DNA from 4 places in the Paenibacillus sp. USHLN196 genome. Region 4 is predicted to be linked to each of the others. Evidence: riboswitches for the same ligand, from Rfam matches in the RefSeq annotation. Region 4 holds a riboswitch; each other region holds the start of a gene.
The links. A riboswitch is a leader RNA that binds a small molecule or an ion and turns the genes downstream of it on or off. The one in region 4 is predicted to bind cyclic di-AMP.
Positions count from the first base shown of each region.

Region 1: it holds a riboswitch for cyclic di-AMP, as region 4 does, so the genes downstream of both, WFI24_RS12230 (C40 family peptidase) here and WFI24_RS31425 (C40 family peptidase) in region 4, are expected to answer to the same signal.
Region 2: it holds a riboswitch for cyclic di-AMP, as region 4 does, so the genes downstream of both, WFI24_RS33360 (C40 family peptidase) here and WFI24_RS31425 (C40 family peptidase) in region 4, are expected to answer to the same signal.
Region 3: it holds a riboswitch for cyclic di-AMP, as region 4 does, so the genes downstream of both, WFI24_RS32110 (3D domain-containing protein) here and WFI24_RS31425 (C40 family peptidase) in region 4, are expected to answer to the same signal.

Region 1 covers NZ_JBBCYH010000004.1:492,917-496,930, forward strand. Annotated here, with positions in the region: gene WFI24_RS12210 (xanthine phosphoribosyltransferase) at 1-367, shown strand, start outside; gene WFI24_RS12215 (hypothetical protein) at 465-794, shown strand; gene WFI24_RS12220 (hypothetical protein) at 914-1,132, shown strand; gene WFI24_RS12225 (carboxymuconolactone decarboxylase family protein) at 1,258-1,587, shown strand; gene WFI24_RS12230 (C40 family peptidase) at 1,685-2,149, opposite strand; cyclic di-AMP (ydaO/yuaA leader) riboswitch at 2,155-2,286, opposite strand; gene pelA (pectate lyase) at 2,706-3,668, shown strand; tRNA gene WFI24_RS12240 (tRNA-Leu) at 3,843-3,927, shown strand.
Region 2 covers NZ_JBBCYH010000028.1:27,607-31,620, forward strand. Annotated here, with positions in the region: gene WFI24_RS33350 (M1 family metallopeptidase) at 1-1,462, shown strand, start outside; gene WFI24_RS33355 (hypothetical protein) at 1,473-2,315, shown strand; cyclic di-AMP (ydaO/yuaA leader) riboswitch at 2,570-2,707, shown strand; gene WFI24_RS33360 (C40 family peptidase) at 2,711-3,181, shown strand; gene WFI24_RS33365 (GNAT family N-acetyltransferase) at 3,537-4,014, shown strand, end outside.
Region 3 covers NZ_JBBCYH010000024.1:50,615-54,628, reverse strand. Annotated here, with positions in the region: gene WFI24_RS32120 (HD domain-containing protein) at 1-478, shown strand, start outside; gene WFI24_RS32115 (TatD family hydrolase) at 811-1,581, shown strand; cyclic di-AMP (ydaO/yuaA leader) riboswitch at 1,823-2,076, shown strand; gene WFI24_RS32110 (3D domain-containing protein) at 2,349-3,533, shown strand; gene rnmV (ribonuclease M5) at 3,689-4,014, shown strand, end outside.
Region 4 covers NZ_JBBCYH010000022.1:47,921-51,934, forward strand. Annotated here, with positions in the region: gene asnB (asparagine synthase (glutamine-hydrolyzing)) at 1-1,261, opposite strand, end outside; gene WFI24_RS31425 (C40 family peptidase) at 1,468-1,941, opposite strand; cyclic di-AMP (ydaO/yuaA leader) riboswitch at 1,947-2,080, opposite strand; gene WFI24_RS31430 (response regulator transcription factor) at 2,247-2,954, opposite strand; gene WFI24_RS31435 (sensor histidine kinase) at 3,056-4,014, opposite strand, start outside.

The sequences.
Region 1 (4,014 bases), on a different contig from region 4:
TGGAGTACCACTTGTATTCGCCCGTCGCAAAAAAACGCTTCTGGCTGATCCTGATGCTTACTGTGAACGCGTACCGTCTTTTACCAAGGGAATCGTAACGGACATTATGGTTTCTCGCGAGTTCATTCATGAGAATGACCGCATTTTGTTCATTGATGACATCATTGCCAATGGAGATGCCGCTCGTGGAGTGATCAAAATTATTGAACGTTCCGGTGCGGAGCTCGTCGGTTTCGGCGTTGTGGTCGAGAAATGTTTTCAGGCGGGAGCGCGTACGATTCGTGAACAGGGTATTCCGGTGGAAGCCTTGGTACGCATTCGTTCCCTGAACGATGGAACGGTACAATTTGACGATAACGAAATGTGACATTTTAAAGGAATAGGGCCTATTTTTTGAACTATGCCTTTGCATGACCGCGGATTTCATTTATAATGGGGTTATGTTAGGGAGAGGAGGCAACACCATGGGGAACCAACCGGCAACAGAACAATTTTTTATTGATAAGCTGGCGGAATCGAAAGTTCATTTTGAACGTGCCCTGGATTGTAAACATACGGAATTCGATGACCTTTATCCCTATATGATTGAACATCCTCAATTTTTCTGGTACAAACGCTATGTTGCCTGGTCAGAATTACTGACGATTGTAGGCTTGTGCGAAGAGTTGTCCTTCTCTTGGAAAGAACAATTTACACCGCATCAAGTGGAGTACCTTGAAGAACGTGTGATGTCCGCCAAAGTGCTTGATTTTTGGTTCGAGAAGAACGACAGCAAAGAGCACGCGCAGCGGTAACTTTCAGTCGGGACATAATTTCGAATGACATGACAGTCCAATACAGTCACGTGAGACCTAAATGACTTTTCATTTAGGTCTCTTTTTGTAAATAAATTTGGATTATAGGAGCCATGAACATGATCAGTGATACAGAACTGGACGCTCTGCGTCTGTCAGGTGAGAAAGTAAGAGTAGTGAGGGACGAGCTGGAATCTAACGATGTCACAGGAATTGTAGTTGCCTGGGATGGCGAGCAGGTACTTATCCGTCGTCAGAATCGACGTGTCGTTAAGCTGGATCGTAATTACCGATATCAGTTGTTCAGCGAGCCGCGCCAAAGTTTACTTAGTGAGTAACGCTAGAACATGAACGTTTAATTGTTTGCAATTACCATGATTTCTTGGCATAAATGACTCACTCGGGTGAGAAGATAGGTACAGTGAGGATGATCTGTAACTATAGCCGAGAGGGTGTGCTGCAAATGACATTGATGAATGATAAAGTTCATGCCTACAAGGATCAGATTGGAGCATTAAGCGATGTGCTGCCAGGTGTGGTGAAGTCGTATCATGAGTTTACCGGAGAATGTTTTCAGCCAGGTGTGATTGATGCGAAGACAAAACAGCTGATTGCGCTCGGGATTGGACTATTCGCTAACAATGAGGTATGTACCTTCTACCATGTAGAAGAAGCTCGTGCCAAAGGTGCTACAGATCAGGAGATTATGGAGACCGTTGCAGTGGCTGGAGCTGTTGGAGGCGGACATGCTCTGTCTCAGGGTGCGATGAGAGTACAAAAGGCTTTACATTAAATACAGGTAAGGTAGTACAAGGATAGGTCCATACATGACTAGCTAAACAAAAGAGGAGGTTCCGGGTGATCCGGAGCCTCCTCTTTCTATATCATACCTATATTTTCCCTAACATCTTATCGTACATAAACTGTCCAGTTACCCGACGTGCTGTTACGTAACGATCATTGAAATATGGATTGGACAACTTGGTGATGCTTACCCCTTTACTGCTGGAAGCATGAGCGAATTGGCCTCCGCCGATATATACACCTGTATGTGAAATGCCTTTGCCCATCGTATTGAAGAATACCAGATCACCTGTGCGAATGTTACTTTTGGATACCGGAGTACCTGCTTTGGCTTGCTGCTGCGAAGTACGTGGCAATTCAATGCTGTATTTGTTGAAAAGATATCTCATAAACCCGGAACAGTCGAAGCCGGCCAGCGTCGTGCCACCCCACTTGTAAGGTATACCTGTCATGTTGTTCACTACGGAGTTAATACTGCTTGCCTCTGTGCTTGTTGCCCCGGATGTAAATAGTACGGCTGCTCCAAAAATGGAGATAATCAGTTTTTTCAAAATCAATGTTCTCCCTTCGATGCCTACGGAGTTAGCTAAGGGTTCGGTAGAAGGTTCCCTATATTTCCTATGTATAAGAATAATTCACCCAAATTGGTTCCCCCGTTTTCAAACATGAAACTCGGCAATGAATAATTAAGTTTTTGTAACTATTTGAAACTATATTGCATAAATGCGTAATTGTCAAACCCATTTAAAACCCTTCGTAGTACCCCAATGTTATCGGAATTACGGTTTTTATATGAAAGAGGGCATCAAGTTTGGGTATCATTCATGACAAAAACGTCATTATTGATTCGTTGAAGGTGATTTTGGATAAATGAATAGGTTTGTCATGAGTTAAAAGAACTATTCCGTTATGTAGAATTTAAGAGATTATATTCTTTAAGTTGCATATATTGACAAAAATCTATTTTTTGCATATTATCGTCTTATCCAATCCACATATTGGATGAAAATTGATTTTATTGTGCGATAAATTCAAATAAAGGAGGTTTGGGGATTCGTATCTTAAGTAAGGTAGAAGTGGAAGATTTATTAAAACAAACATAGGAGAGTGTTATCTTTGAAAGCAAAAAAAATAGTAACTTTTGTTCTAGCATGTACCATGGTATTCTCAGCCGTTGGAATGGCAGTTCTCCCTGTAGTAACGGTATCTGCTGCCGATGCATCAGGTACAACAGCAAGTATTTCCGATGTTTTGAAGAACCAGCTGCCAGATGGAGGTTGGAGAAAAGATTATAAACAAACCAGTGGAGAATGGGCGAAGTCCACGATTGACAACAAGGCTACATACTCAGAAATTAGAAGATTGGCGAAAGAATTCAAAAAGACGAATGATCCGCGTTACTCAGCGGCTGCAATTAAAGGAATCAACTTTTTGATCAATATGCAGTATTCGAACGGTGGATGGCCGCAAGTGTACCAAAGCTCCGGATATCACAAACACATCACTTATAATGATGATGCCATGATTAACGTTATGTACATGCTGGATGAAGTAGCAACGCGTAAAGGTGACTTCTCGTTTATCGATAGTGCCCTTGCCAATCGCAGTAAGAACTCTGTTGCTAAAGGTGTAGATGCGATTCTGAATACACAGGTCGTTTCAGGCGGTAAGCTGACAGCATGGGGACAACAACATGATTCCAGTTCCCTTAAACCGGCAAGTGCAAGAATCTATGAAGTACCATCACTGACGGCTGGAGAGAGTGTAACGATTGTTAAATTCCTGAAAACCAGACCTGCTAACGCTAAAATTACGGCATCCATTAACGGAGCTGAGGCATGGTTTAACAAAGTGAAGATTACCGGTTACAAGTATGAAAGAGCAAACGGAGACAGCAAAATTATCGCTGATTCCAAAGCTGCACCGATCTGGGCTCGTTTCTACGAAGTGGGAACGGATAAACCCATCTTTATCGGTCGTGACGGGGTCGTTAAATACAAACTAAGTGATATTGATAAAGAAAGAAGAGGCGGTTATGCTTGGTACGGTAACTGGCCTTCCAAGCTGTAAATAGTAAGGAGTCGAAGGTTTCATTGCGTCAATTCCTGGTAACTATAAGTAAAGCCCGACTCAGACATAGACCTCTGGTTCGGGCTTTATTGTTATTATTTTCATTGTTGACACGATAGATTCCGCATGATATATTATTTCTTGTCGCCGAGATTGCCTACGGAGATATAATATGCGGTCGTGGCGGAATTGGCAGACGCGCACGGTTCAGGTCCGTGTGGGCTAACCCCCCGTGGAGGTTCGAGTCCTCTCGACCGCATCATATGTAATACAAGAAGGTTCCTAGAATGGTATATTGCCACTCTAGGAACCTTTTTTCTTTGTTTATTTTATTTATCCATTAATG
Region 2 (4,014 bases), on a different contig from region 4:
AGTACGCTTGCCTAGACCCGTCAAAGGCGGGGAAAGCATCACACTCCACACCCGGTTCGAAGTAAATCTGCCGAAGATTTTTGCACGGATGGGAACCGCTGATGATTTTGTCATGGCCGGTCAATGGTTTCCCAAATTAAGTGCCTATGAACCTGTGGGCAGGCGTGGACGAACAACGGAAGGATGGAATCTGCACCAATACCACGGCAATTCGGAGTTTTACGCCGACTTCGGTATATATAGTGTGCGTATTCGGGTGCCTGAAACATACAAAGTGGCTGCTACGGGATTTCCAACGCAGCAAGCTGTGGTGAAGAATGGAGAGAAAGTCTATCAATTCTATGCCGATGATGTGCATGATTTCGCCTGGGCAGCCTCACCCGATTTTGTCTATGCCGAGGAACCCTTCTCTGCACCCAATGTTCCTGGTGTACGAATCAAGCTGTACCTGGACCCTGCTCATCAGGATCTGAAAGAACGATATTTCCATGCCGCGAAGGCCGCACTAGCCAATTATAGCAAATGGTTTGGTCCATATCCTTACGCGACCTTATCCATCGTTGTTCCACCCAAAACGGGGAACGGTGCCGGAGGGATGGAATATCCCACGCTAATCACAGCCTTTGGCGCGGATGATACCACGCCAGGCTATGACCTGGAACGTACCGTAGTTCACGAGATTGGCCATCAATACTTCTACGGCATGGTTGCCAGCAATGAATTCGAAGAAGCTTGGCTGGATGAAGGGTTCACCTCTTATGCGGAAGACAAATTGATGGAGCAGGAATATGGACTGATCCCGAACCTGCCGGTACAATCGGGCCTAATTACGTCTCCTTCATCATTAACACAGGAATCCTGGAAGTTCGATTCTCAGAATGAGTATGCCGCCAATGTCTACACACGTGGCAAGCTTGTATTGCTCGGTATAGAACATCAAGTCGGGGCGAAAACGATGGAACGTATTCTCTCTACCTATGTGAAGAAGTACCGTTTCAAACACCCCACATCAGCTGATTTTCAGAAAGTTGTAGAGCAAGTAACCCGCACTTCCTGGTCTGATTATTTTGATCAATACATCTATGGTAACGGCATGGCTGATTTTGCTGTAGAGGATATTCGTGTCACACCTGTGCAAAAAGACGGCCAAACATTGTACGAGTCATCCGTGACGATCGTGAAAAAAGGGAGTGATTATAACGCTGTTCCTGTTCGCATTGCTTTTGAAGACGGGCATATCCTCACCAAGCAATGGAAGGGCAAAGAAGATCGCATCACCTATAAATTGACTCACACATCCCCTGTTTCCTGGGCCATGACCGATCCCCTATACACGATCGTGCTGGAGAACCGCCACATGAACAATTTCCTGAAATCCGGACTGGATGAGCGGGCGAAGTCCCGTTGGAGCATGAGTGTAACCAAACTAATAGAAGCCATATTCGGAGGTCTGTCATGGTGAGGTGGAAACGGTGAAAGCAAAAATACGTGAAGGTTGGTTTCTCGTCCGTCAGCATATGTTCATTGCAGCACTCTTATTTCTCTATCAGCTCATATGGGGATATTTCCTTTATCGAATGGTTCAATCGGCGGTCGTCCCACTACTCCTGCGCTATCCTGACCCTGATGCCGGAGAGTTAAGTACGCTTTTATTCAAAATGGAAAGCCAACTTAACCTGTCCACCCATCCGGAGGTTCATCGTTATCTGTGGATCCTGGGGGCTATGCTGTTGGTTCGCATGTTGATCAGCCCCCTCATTCAGGCAGGACTGCTCTACTCGCTTCAGCACTATAATAGTACAGAAGAGCGCATTCCATTCGTCCGCGGAATCAAAAATCTGTGGAAACCGATGCTGTTGCTCCACACCATACGTACATTATTGATACTTCTGCCCGCCTACTGGCTCGTGCCGAAGCTGTACTCCATTCTAATGGACGGATTTCATTCCCTTCAATTACTCTTGCCCGCCATACCTTATGTAGCTGCCTGGATCATATATGGCTGGATTATCCATCACATCCTGCTCTACATGCAGTTCGGTATTTCTGCACCGGAAGGAGAAGGTGGCATTCACGGCACACTCAAAGCGCTCTGGATTGCACTACGTCATCTCATCACCGTGATTGGCATTGCACTGCTACTGGGCGGTATTCATCTGCTTATCTTCGGGGCATTCACCTCAGCCTCATGGTTACTAACAGGACTCACTGGACTTATACTACAACAGACATATCCTCTTGCCAGATGTCTAATGAACCTGTGGAAAATATGCGCTCATTTTCGCTTATGGCAGTCCAAAACATCCAAAGGTTAGAGCAGGTAGTTTAAAAATTGTTACCATCGCATGTTAAACTCATGGCCTAATATGTACTTACAAATAGGCGAACCTCAACCTTTCCCCGTCAAAGGTCGAGGTTTTTTTTGCTAAATTTGTTGCTAAACGTTGCCAAATCAATACTCCTCTGTTACAATAATCGCAGTGAGTTTTTAGTAACAACTTTGTAATCTTTACATTCATATTTGTAACTACTTAAAATTAAATCGTCATTTCTTGATTTCGCAGGTGCATAACTAGCATAGCCAAATTCCTGGCACCTGGGAAGCGGGGGAACCAGTTATGGGTGAATTGATCTTGCTACAGAGGGATCATAGGGGACCTTCAACCGAATCCTTAAGCTAACCTCGCAGGCATTGGAAGGGGTATATCTCTTGTTCAAAAAGAAATTAACCGCAGCTGTACTTAGCCTCACATTCGCATTATCGCTTGGTGCAGGCAGCGCATTCGCAGATTCAAAAATGGATACAGTAATTGATTCAGCAATGGGAACTACATACAAAAGCGGAGGAACAACGCTTAACGGCTTTGACTGCTCCGGTTTCACACGGTATGTATTTGACAAATTGGGTATTGATTTGGCACGCCAATCCAGTTCCCAATTCGAAATGGGCGATTCCGTATCCCGCATGGAGATGAGAGCTGGCGATCTGGTATTCTTTAATACAACAGGTAAAGGCGTATCCCATGTAGGAATCTTTGTGGGGGATGGAAAGTTCGCACACTCCTCTTCTTCCAAAGGTGTTACGATCAGTGCATTGAGTGAAAACTACTGGGCCAATCGTTATGTTGGCGCTAAACGGATTATGAGCACGGACGCATATGAATCACTGGCCCTTGACTAGGGACAAGCTGAGCAACATGATGCTGTAACCATTAACCATACTGGAACAAAATAAGAAGCATAACAGAACCGCCCGGTACATTCTCCGCAGGAATGTATCCGGCGGTTTTTTTGTGCTTCATTCCCTGTTCACGTTGCAAGTAACACACGAGGCATATCCTGCGACATCAACAGCTTAACTTTACGTTCGTTTGTCCGTGCCCTTATGATGTTTTTACCCACCCCGTTATAATATAAACGAAATTACTGGAACTTTTGTTTCATTTTTTTCCCAAAGTTACAGACTTGCTAAAAGAACTGCTCTTTTGTAGAGTGGACTGAGGGTTTGGTAATGAATGAGAGGAGCGTGCAGATGTATGAATGAAGCCCCTGTGACGTTTCATGTTGTACCCATGCAAGAAGAACATGCGGAGCTTATCTGCAGTTGGCAATACGAGCCGCCTTACAATATTTACAGCTGGCTCCCCTGGGAGCAGATGAAAGGACTGGAAGTGGAATTTGGGGATGCACAGCTGCGGCAGGAACAATATGCGATTGTTCTAGATCAGAACGAACGCATATGTGGATTTGTTCAATACTTCCCCCTTCAAGACGTAACCCGGATTGGCCTCGGCATGCATCCAGAGCTGTGCGGTCAGGGTCAAGGGAAAGCTTTCGTCACCGCCATTGTACAGGAAGCCATTCGCCGGAACCCGACGAATGAGATTGACCTGGAAGTGCTGACTTGGAATGCCCGTGCCATTCAAGTCTATCTGAAGAGTGGATTTGTCACCCAGGATACATACGAACGACAGACCCCAAGCGGCTTAAAGCCTTTTCACTGCATGGTCTATA
Region 3 (4,014 bases), on a different contig from region 4:
TCCTCAATTATTTGAAGGAGAACTATCGGTAGATGAATATTTGCAGTTGGACGAAGCCCTGATTCAGACGGCATTTGCGCAGTGGCGCAAGGAGGACGATGCTGTTCTGAGTGAGTTATGCGAACGTTTCATGGATCGCAAGTTATATAAGTATGTAGAGCTTGAACAGACCGACTTGACAATGATGGAAGAGATTCGGGAAGCTTTTATCCAGGCAGGTCTCAATCCCGAATATGATCTTGAAATTGATTTTCCGTCGGATAATCCGTATGATGTGTTTCGTCCGGATGAATCCACAGATAAGCAGATTCTTCTGCTCGATCGACAGGACAAGTTACATGAGTTGTCAGAAGTATCCGACATTGTCCGGTCCATTAGTGGGCTGCATCGGGGCAAACATCATTTGTATTACCCGCAAAACAAGGTGGATGCGATTATTCATGAATTACCGTCCCATATACGCTCCTATTTCTTGTAATGATGAGGGTACAACTTGGTGAAAACTTTGTGTTCAAAAGACTTTCTAAAAGAGCTATTTTTCATGATACAGTAATCTGCTTTAATGGGCAGTATATGTAGATCGACATAATTTTGTAAATGCAAGCAAGTGGAATCATCTCAATCAGCCATATGTAGATGAGAATATCTATACATCTTCTATATATTGTAGTTGCGATGCAATGAATGTAATGATGGCAATATACAGATTCTCCAAAATGTTTTATCTATGAAGCAATGATATATTGAATTTTACACATTGAATTTTTAAACAAAGATAGTCGTTAGTTCGACATGAAGGGAGATACAACCATGATGCTTTTCGACACACATACACATCTGGATGCACCACAATTCGACGAGGACCGCGAGGACATGATTCAGCGTGCTGTGGATGCCGGAGTTGGTCGCATGATCAACATTGGCTTTAACCGTGAGACGATCCCGACCACCATGAAACTTGCTGAAACATATGATTTTATATATGCAGCTGTAGGGTGGCATCCCGTAGATGCGATCACAATGCAGGAGGGCGATCTGGAATGGATTGCATCTTTATGCAAGCATGAAAAAGTGGTTGCGATTGGTGAGATTGGGTTGGATTATCACTGGGATACTTCACCAAAGGAAGTGCAGCATCGCGTATTACGACAACAAATTGCATTGGCTCGTGAAGTGAACATGCCCATTGTCATCCATAATCGAGATGCGCACGAAGATATTATAAGAATTTTGCGCGAAGAGAAAGCTAGCGAGGTTGGTGGTGTTATGCACTCCTTCTCAGGCAGCTGGGAAACCGCGAAAAGTTGTCTCGATATGGGCTTCCACCTGTCCTTTGGAGGCCCGATCACATTCAAAAATGCAAAACAGCCCAAAGAGGTGCTGGCGAAGGTTCCGATGGACCGGTTTTTCATTGAAACAGATGCTCCATATCTGACACCTCATCCGTATCGTGGGAAACGAAATGAAACAGCGCATGTACGTCTGGTTGCAGAGGCAGCAGCGGAAATTAAAGGCATTTCGGTAGAGGAAATTGCTGCAATAACGACCAGAAATGCCATGGAACGATTTGGGATTCGTTAAAAAATTGAGTAAATCAGGTGAAAAAGGCAGGTAAGCGGAGGTAATTTGCTCTTTGATCCAAATAAATCAAGAATATTACAATATTTTAACCAAATATTCAGAAAAACGTACTTGATCAACGCTTTACAACATGCATCAAAACAGGATATCATCTTTTCAGTGAATTGTTGTGCGGAAAATTGGACAGATGTTCGGGGGATGAACAAAGGGACACTTTCCGATGAAACAACATTACTTTCATGAATCAGTCTCGCTGAGTCTCCGTTAACGGAGAGCGGGGGAACCAATAAGGCTTAAACAGCGGTGTATTTAGCTGCTGCGCATCATTCGCTGACCCAAAAGCAGCGAAAGGAATTGCGAAGCCATATTTGATTTCTTCTTTGGGTCTCGGGGTGAATTCAAGGGCGTCCGCCATGAGCGGATGACCCAAGATAGGGCGGCTCTCTTTCGCCCGAACCCGACAGCTAACCTCGCAAGCGGAAAAAGAGAGGCAACCTCGTGCATGAATTTCCGATATTCAAAATCATTCGGAAGCCACGAAAGAGTTCCTCTTACACTCTTTCTTTGGCTTTTTTTGTTTTTGAATAAAAGAAAGGTTGTCATCATACGGTAGGTATTCAGGAGGATGACATCATGTTGCGAAGATTGATTCATGGTGCAGAACCGGTCATATGGTCCGATCTGTGTTCTGTAGAAAAATTGGTATAGTCACGTCAAAGACATCATGCATTACTTTAGACGGCGAGGCTATGAAGGAGGACGGAGAAGTGGGCACATTCCAACCAGAAGAGACCCATGAGTCACGATCATCCAGTAAGTCTTTCGCGTTGCGGTGGAAGCATGAGAACATGCGTCAAATGGCATTGATCGCGATTTTCTCAATTGCGCTTACAATCATGATCTTGTTAGTCGTTTACGGTCAGGCCGGGAAACAAATTTCACTGGTTATTGATGGCAAAGCTCAGGTGGTAGAGACTCGTACAGGAATGCTTCAGGAAATGCTGGAGGAGCAGTCAATCACAGTCAGCCCTCACGATCAGGTATCCATTCCGCTCAATGGAGCAATTACAGATGGAGACCGAATCGTTATTGAGCGGGCCGTTCCAGTCAACATTACGGCAGACGGAGACACCAAGACTCTGTATACAACCGATTCATCGGTAGAAGATGCAATTCAAAAGTCAGGTATTCAAGTTGAAAATAATGATAAAGTATATCCGGCGCTTGGAACTGCTATCAAAGCGGATATGAAGATCCGTGTAGTGCGTGTAACAAAGCGTACAGTGGAAGTAGAGCAACCGATTGCTTACAAAGTAATTAAAACGGCTGACCCTAGCTTGTACAAAGGGGATAACCGTGTCGTTGTGAACGGCAAAGAAGGCAAACTTGTACAGCATATTGAAAAGGTATTCCAGGATGGAGAATTGGTCTCCAAAAAAATGGTTGGCAAATCGGTCGCGAATAATCGTGTAGATAAAGTGATTGCTGTCGGCACCAAAGCGAAACCGGTCGTGAAAGAACCTCAGATTCAGACAGTATCGGCTCAAACTTCTACAACCAAAAAGGCTACAACAACGAACTCGAAGAAAACATCTGCCTCGGGCAGCAAAGTAATTACCGTATCCGGAACTTCTTTTAAATACTCCAAAGTACTGAAGAACGTATCCATGACTGCCTACTCTTCCGAAGAGCCTGGCATTGGCACCAAAACAGCTTCCGGTACTCGTGTAACGGAAGGGCGCACCATTGCGGTTGATCCCAAAGTCATTCCAATTGGCTGGTGGGTATATATCGAGGGTCTGGGCTTCCGTCGTGCGGAAGATACAGGCGGTGCCATTAAAGGCAACAAAATTGATGTATATTATGACAGTGTGAAGCATGCCCTGAATTTTGGACGTAAGAAAGGCAAGACGGTCTACGTGATCGGCCCGGTGAAGCCGGAAGCGAACTAAAATCGTTTTACTTTGAAATGGGAATGCTATAAAATAGTTGCATGAATGATTCATGCGGAATATGCGGCGGAGGGGTCTGAATTCAGTCTCCCCCGCCGTTTGGCAGAGAAGAGGATATTCCTCTTCTTTTTGCGTTAGAAAGGAAGAAATGGAACATGATAAAAGAAGTGATTGTGGTGGAAGGCCGCGACGACACGGTAGCCATTCGCCGGGCTGTGGAAGCCGATACGATAGAAACAGGCGGATCAGCCATCAACCAACGCATTCTGAAACGGATTGCACTTGCTCAGGAGAGACGGGGAGTCATTGTACTCACAGATCCAGATCATGCCGGCGAGCGCATTCGTAAAATTATTGCGAATAAAGTTCCAGGCTGCAAGCATGCCTTCATTCCGGAGGCCGATGCGACGCGCAAAGGAGACATCGGGGTGGAGAACGCCTCACCAGAGGCGATTCGGCACGCGCTGGAACGCGTACATAC
Region 4 (4,014 bases):
AGTAACGTTCTTGCAGAATAAGACTCCCTCTTTCCAAGAATCCTTTGCCTTTCATGCCGGTAGGCAGTAATCGTCCAAGATGTCCTGCAAGACTTCTCCATGGACCTGGAAGACCCTGAAACATGCGGAGAGCATAGGGTTCCCGATAAATGTTGTAGCCACCAAAAAATTCATCTGCACCTTCACCTGAAAATGCCATCTTAACATGCTGACTAGCCAACTTCGATACAAAGTAGAGACCCACGGCTGATGGGTCTGCTACTGGCTCATCCATATGCCATATTAGAGAAGGTAGTATATCTATATAGTCGCGGGCATTAATCCGAATTTCATGATGCTCAGTCCCTAAATAGGCTGCTGTCTTCCTAGCATCATCCAATTCACTATAGCCCGGCATATCAAATCCAACGCTGAATGTTTGGGTTGGCTCCAAGCGATGAAGTAAACCAACTAAACTGCTTGAATCAATACCACCCGATAAGAATGCTCCCCTAGGGACATCTGAGTTCTTATGAATACGAACAGATTCCGTTATTACTGATCGTGTTTCCTCTACTAAATCGGAATACGACCTACTTTCATGGGGCTCAAACTTCACTTCGTAATACGGTCTGATGGTCATTCCATTATTCTGTACAATCAAATAATGGCCTGCTTTCAGTTTATGGATCTCTTTGAACATCGTTAGAGGTTCAGGTACATATTGAAATGTGAGATACTGATAAAGAGCATTTTCATCCACTTCCCTATCAATCCTACCTGAAGCCAGCAACGTTTTAATTTCAGAGCCAATCATGTATCCGGAGGCGGTCTCACTGTAATAAACAGGCTTGATTCCGAAATGATCCCGTGCCGCAAATAAAAGATCACTCCTTTGATCCCATATGGTGAACCCAAACATGCCTCGTAAATAGTTGACACATTTAATTCCAACGTCCTCATAAAGCCTCAGTAATACTTCGGTATCGGAATCTGTATAAAATGTATACCCCTTCTGACTCAACCAATCCCTCAACTCTTTATAATTATAAATCTCTCCATTGAATACCAACCAAATATCTTTGTTCTCATTGGTCATGGGCTGTGCCCCGTGCTCAATATCCAGTATACTTAGTCTCCTAAAACCCAGACCGATATGATCATGGATATATATCCCTTCATCATCTGGGCCACGATGAGCTATGGAGTCCGTCATCTGTTGCAGAATGTTTGCATCTACTGGCACATGATATTTGTTATATAAACTTACAAATCCACACATTGGGCTAATCTCCTCTAATCGATATAAGATTAGTTTAGCCTTCATGTATGTGGAATCTGTGTAAGAATACTGTCTATATCATAAATCACGTTCTTTTAAGTTATCTATATATTTACTGGATTAGTTCATTGGAGTGATTCTATATGTTCGAGGCAAGTTGTAAACAAAATGGACAAACCCGTCTCCTCACGGGCTTGTCCATATTTTTAATGACTGTCGTCAATCATTTTAAGATAGTTCTGCTCGCTAACCACTCGGCGAGCTGTAACATATCTGGATTTATAATAACTTTCAGATAAGCTACTAATTCGAACACCTTTACTGCTTGATGAATGTGCAAATTGATTGTTACCTACATAAATGCCCGCATGGGAAATGCTGCGACCATTTGTATTGAAGAAAACGAGATCTCCTGGGCGTAGTTCTTCTTTTTCTACAAACGATCCCTTTGTTGCTTGCATACTAGAGGTGCGCGGCAAATCTAGTTTAAATGCATTAAAAACATAAAGGATAAAACCGGAACAATCAAAACCTGATGTTGTGGTCCCACCATAAAGGTAGGGCGTTCCAACCACTTCTTTTATTTCTTCAGTTAGTTTTGCCTGACTAGCAAATGCTCCCGTTGCTGTGGAGGTAAATAAAACTGCTGCTCCAAGCACCGACAAAATGACCTTTTTCAAACTTTTGTTCCTCCCTTAGATGCCTACGGAGTTAGCTTAAGGATTCGGTTAAAGGCTCCCTATATTCTTATCTTGCAAGAATAATTCACCCAACAAATGGTTCCCCCGTTTTCAATACGAAATTCGGCAAAAATAGTTAAATGTTTGTAACCTATAGAGTATTATATTGTTATAATGTGTGGATTTTATGTAGAATTCTCATATATCTTACTCTACAAAAAATGAAAAGACCGTCCCCTGTTAAATTCAGGGAACGATCGCTTCTTAGGACAAATTCTTTTTTTTACCAGCTTCTACTTATAAGCTCAAGGCTCTTCTACACTATACAACCACTTATATCCTATGCCCCAAACTGTTTGAATGGGATTCTGTTCTAATCCAGCCAACTGTAACTTCTCGCGGATATTTTTGACGTGGGTGTCCACGACTCGGTTATCCCCAAAAAAGTCACTTCCCCACAGACGTTCAATGATTTCATCTCTAGAGAAAACTCTTTGTGGGTGCTCAGCCAACATAAGCAAGATATCAAGTTCCTTTTGGGTTAAATCCAGATTTGTGTCTAATACCAAAACTTGTCTTCGATCTGGATAAATAATCATGTCTGAATACACGATTTTTCTACCGACTTCTTTTAGGCTCGAAGACTGTGAAGATCGTCGAATAAGTGCAAACAGGCGAGCGATGAGTTCATCTGAATTTACAGGTTTCACCATATAATCATCAGCACCCACTCCTAAGCCATGCACCTTATCCTTCACATCCCCTCGAGCAGTAAGCATTAATATAGGAGTTTCACTAAATGCTCTGATTTTTTTACAAAGATGCCAACCATCCATATCCGGCATCATAACGTCTAATAAAATGACATGATACGAATTTTTCTGAAGATAGGACAGTCCTTCGGTTCCATTATGAGCTTCCGTAATATCAAAACCTTCTTTAGTTAAATAAATACGCAATAGATTTCTCATATTCCATTCGTCATCAATAACTAATGCTTTCAACTTGTTCATATGGTCATCACCATCCAATACAAAAATCTATAGATATATTACAACATAGCCGTTCTTCTTACTTTAATTTTCAAATATCATTAGCTCAATTGTTTTACATATTATATTTTGGAACTATGTGATTTCAATGAAGAAGACGTGATGGTCGGAAAAATTATTTTAAATCGCGTGCCCTCTCCAATTTTACTTTCTACCTGTATTGTTCCTCCTTGTTGTACTACAAGACTTTGAACAATAGACAGCCCAAGTCCAGTTCCTCCATATGCCCGAGATCTGGATTTCTCAACTCGGTAAAAGCGCTCAAATATATTCGGAAGTTCTTCTGCTGAAATTCCGGGTCCCGTATCGCAAATACTTATCGCCACCCCACCTGTTTCAGAACTTAAAGAAACTTGAATATACCCCTCAGCTGTGTAACGAATGGCATTATCCAACAGATTAAGAATGATCTGTTCCAGTCGGTTAGGGTCTACAAAAATATGAGGTACGGAACTCAGGTTACTTTGAATCGTAAGATCTTTCTCTTGGGCTTTTAATTGAACCTTATCTATAGACCTTTGGATAATCGAAGTGGGTGCGACAGACATTAGTTTTAAGTCAATTTTACCTTCCTCCATCTTAGACAGTTCAAAGAGATCATTTATGATTACATTTAAACGTTGTGCTTCCTCAGAAATGATTTGTAAATATTTTTTCTTTTCTTCTTCATTTTCCACCAGATTTTTAGCCAATATGTCTGCATACCCTTCCATATAGGTAATGGGTGTTTTCAATTCATGAGAGACGTTGGCAAAGAACTCCGAACGATTATCTCGATATTGTTTTAATTCTCTAGCGAGGTCGTTTATGGCTTGTGACAATGAACCAATCTCATCTTTAGTTTCCACCGGAATTTCAAGATTCAGTTCTCCTTTGGCAATTTGGCGAGTTGCACTTTCAATTTTCAGTAATGGATTCGATAATTTTTTGGATAGAAAAAAGATGCAACCCAACGCCAATAACAGTGATCCAAATCCAGTTATAAATAGTAAATTTCTGATCGTTTGGATCGATTCTTTCA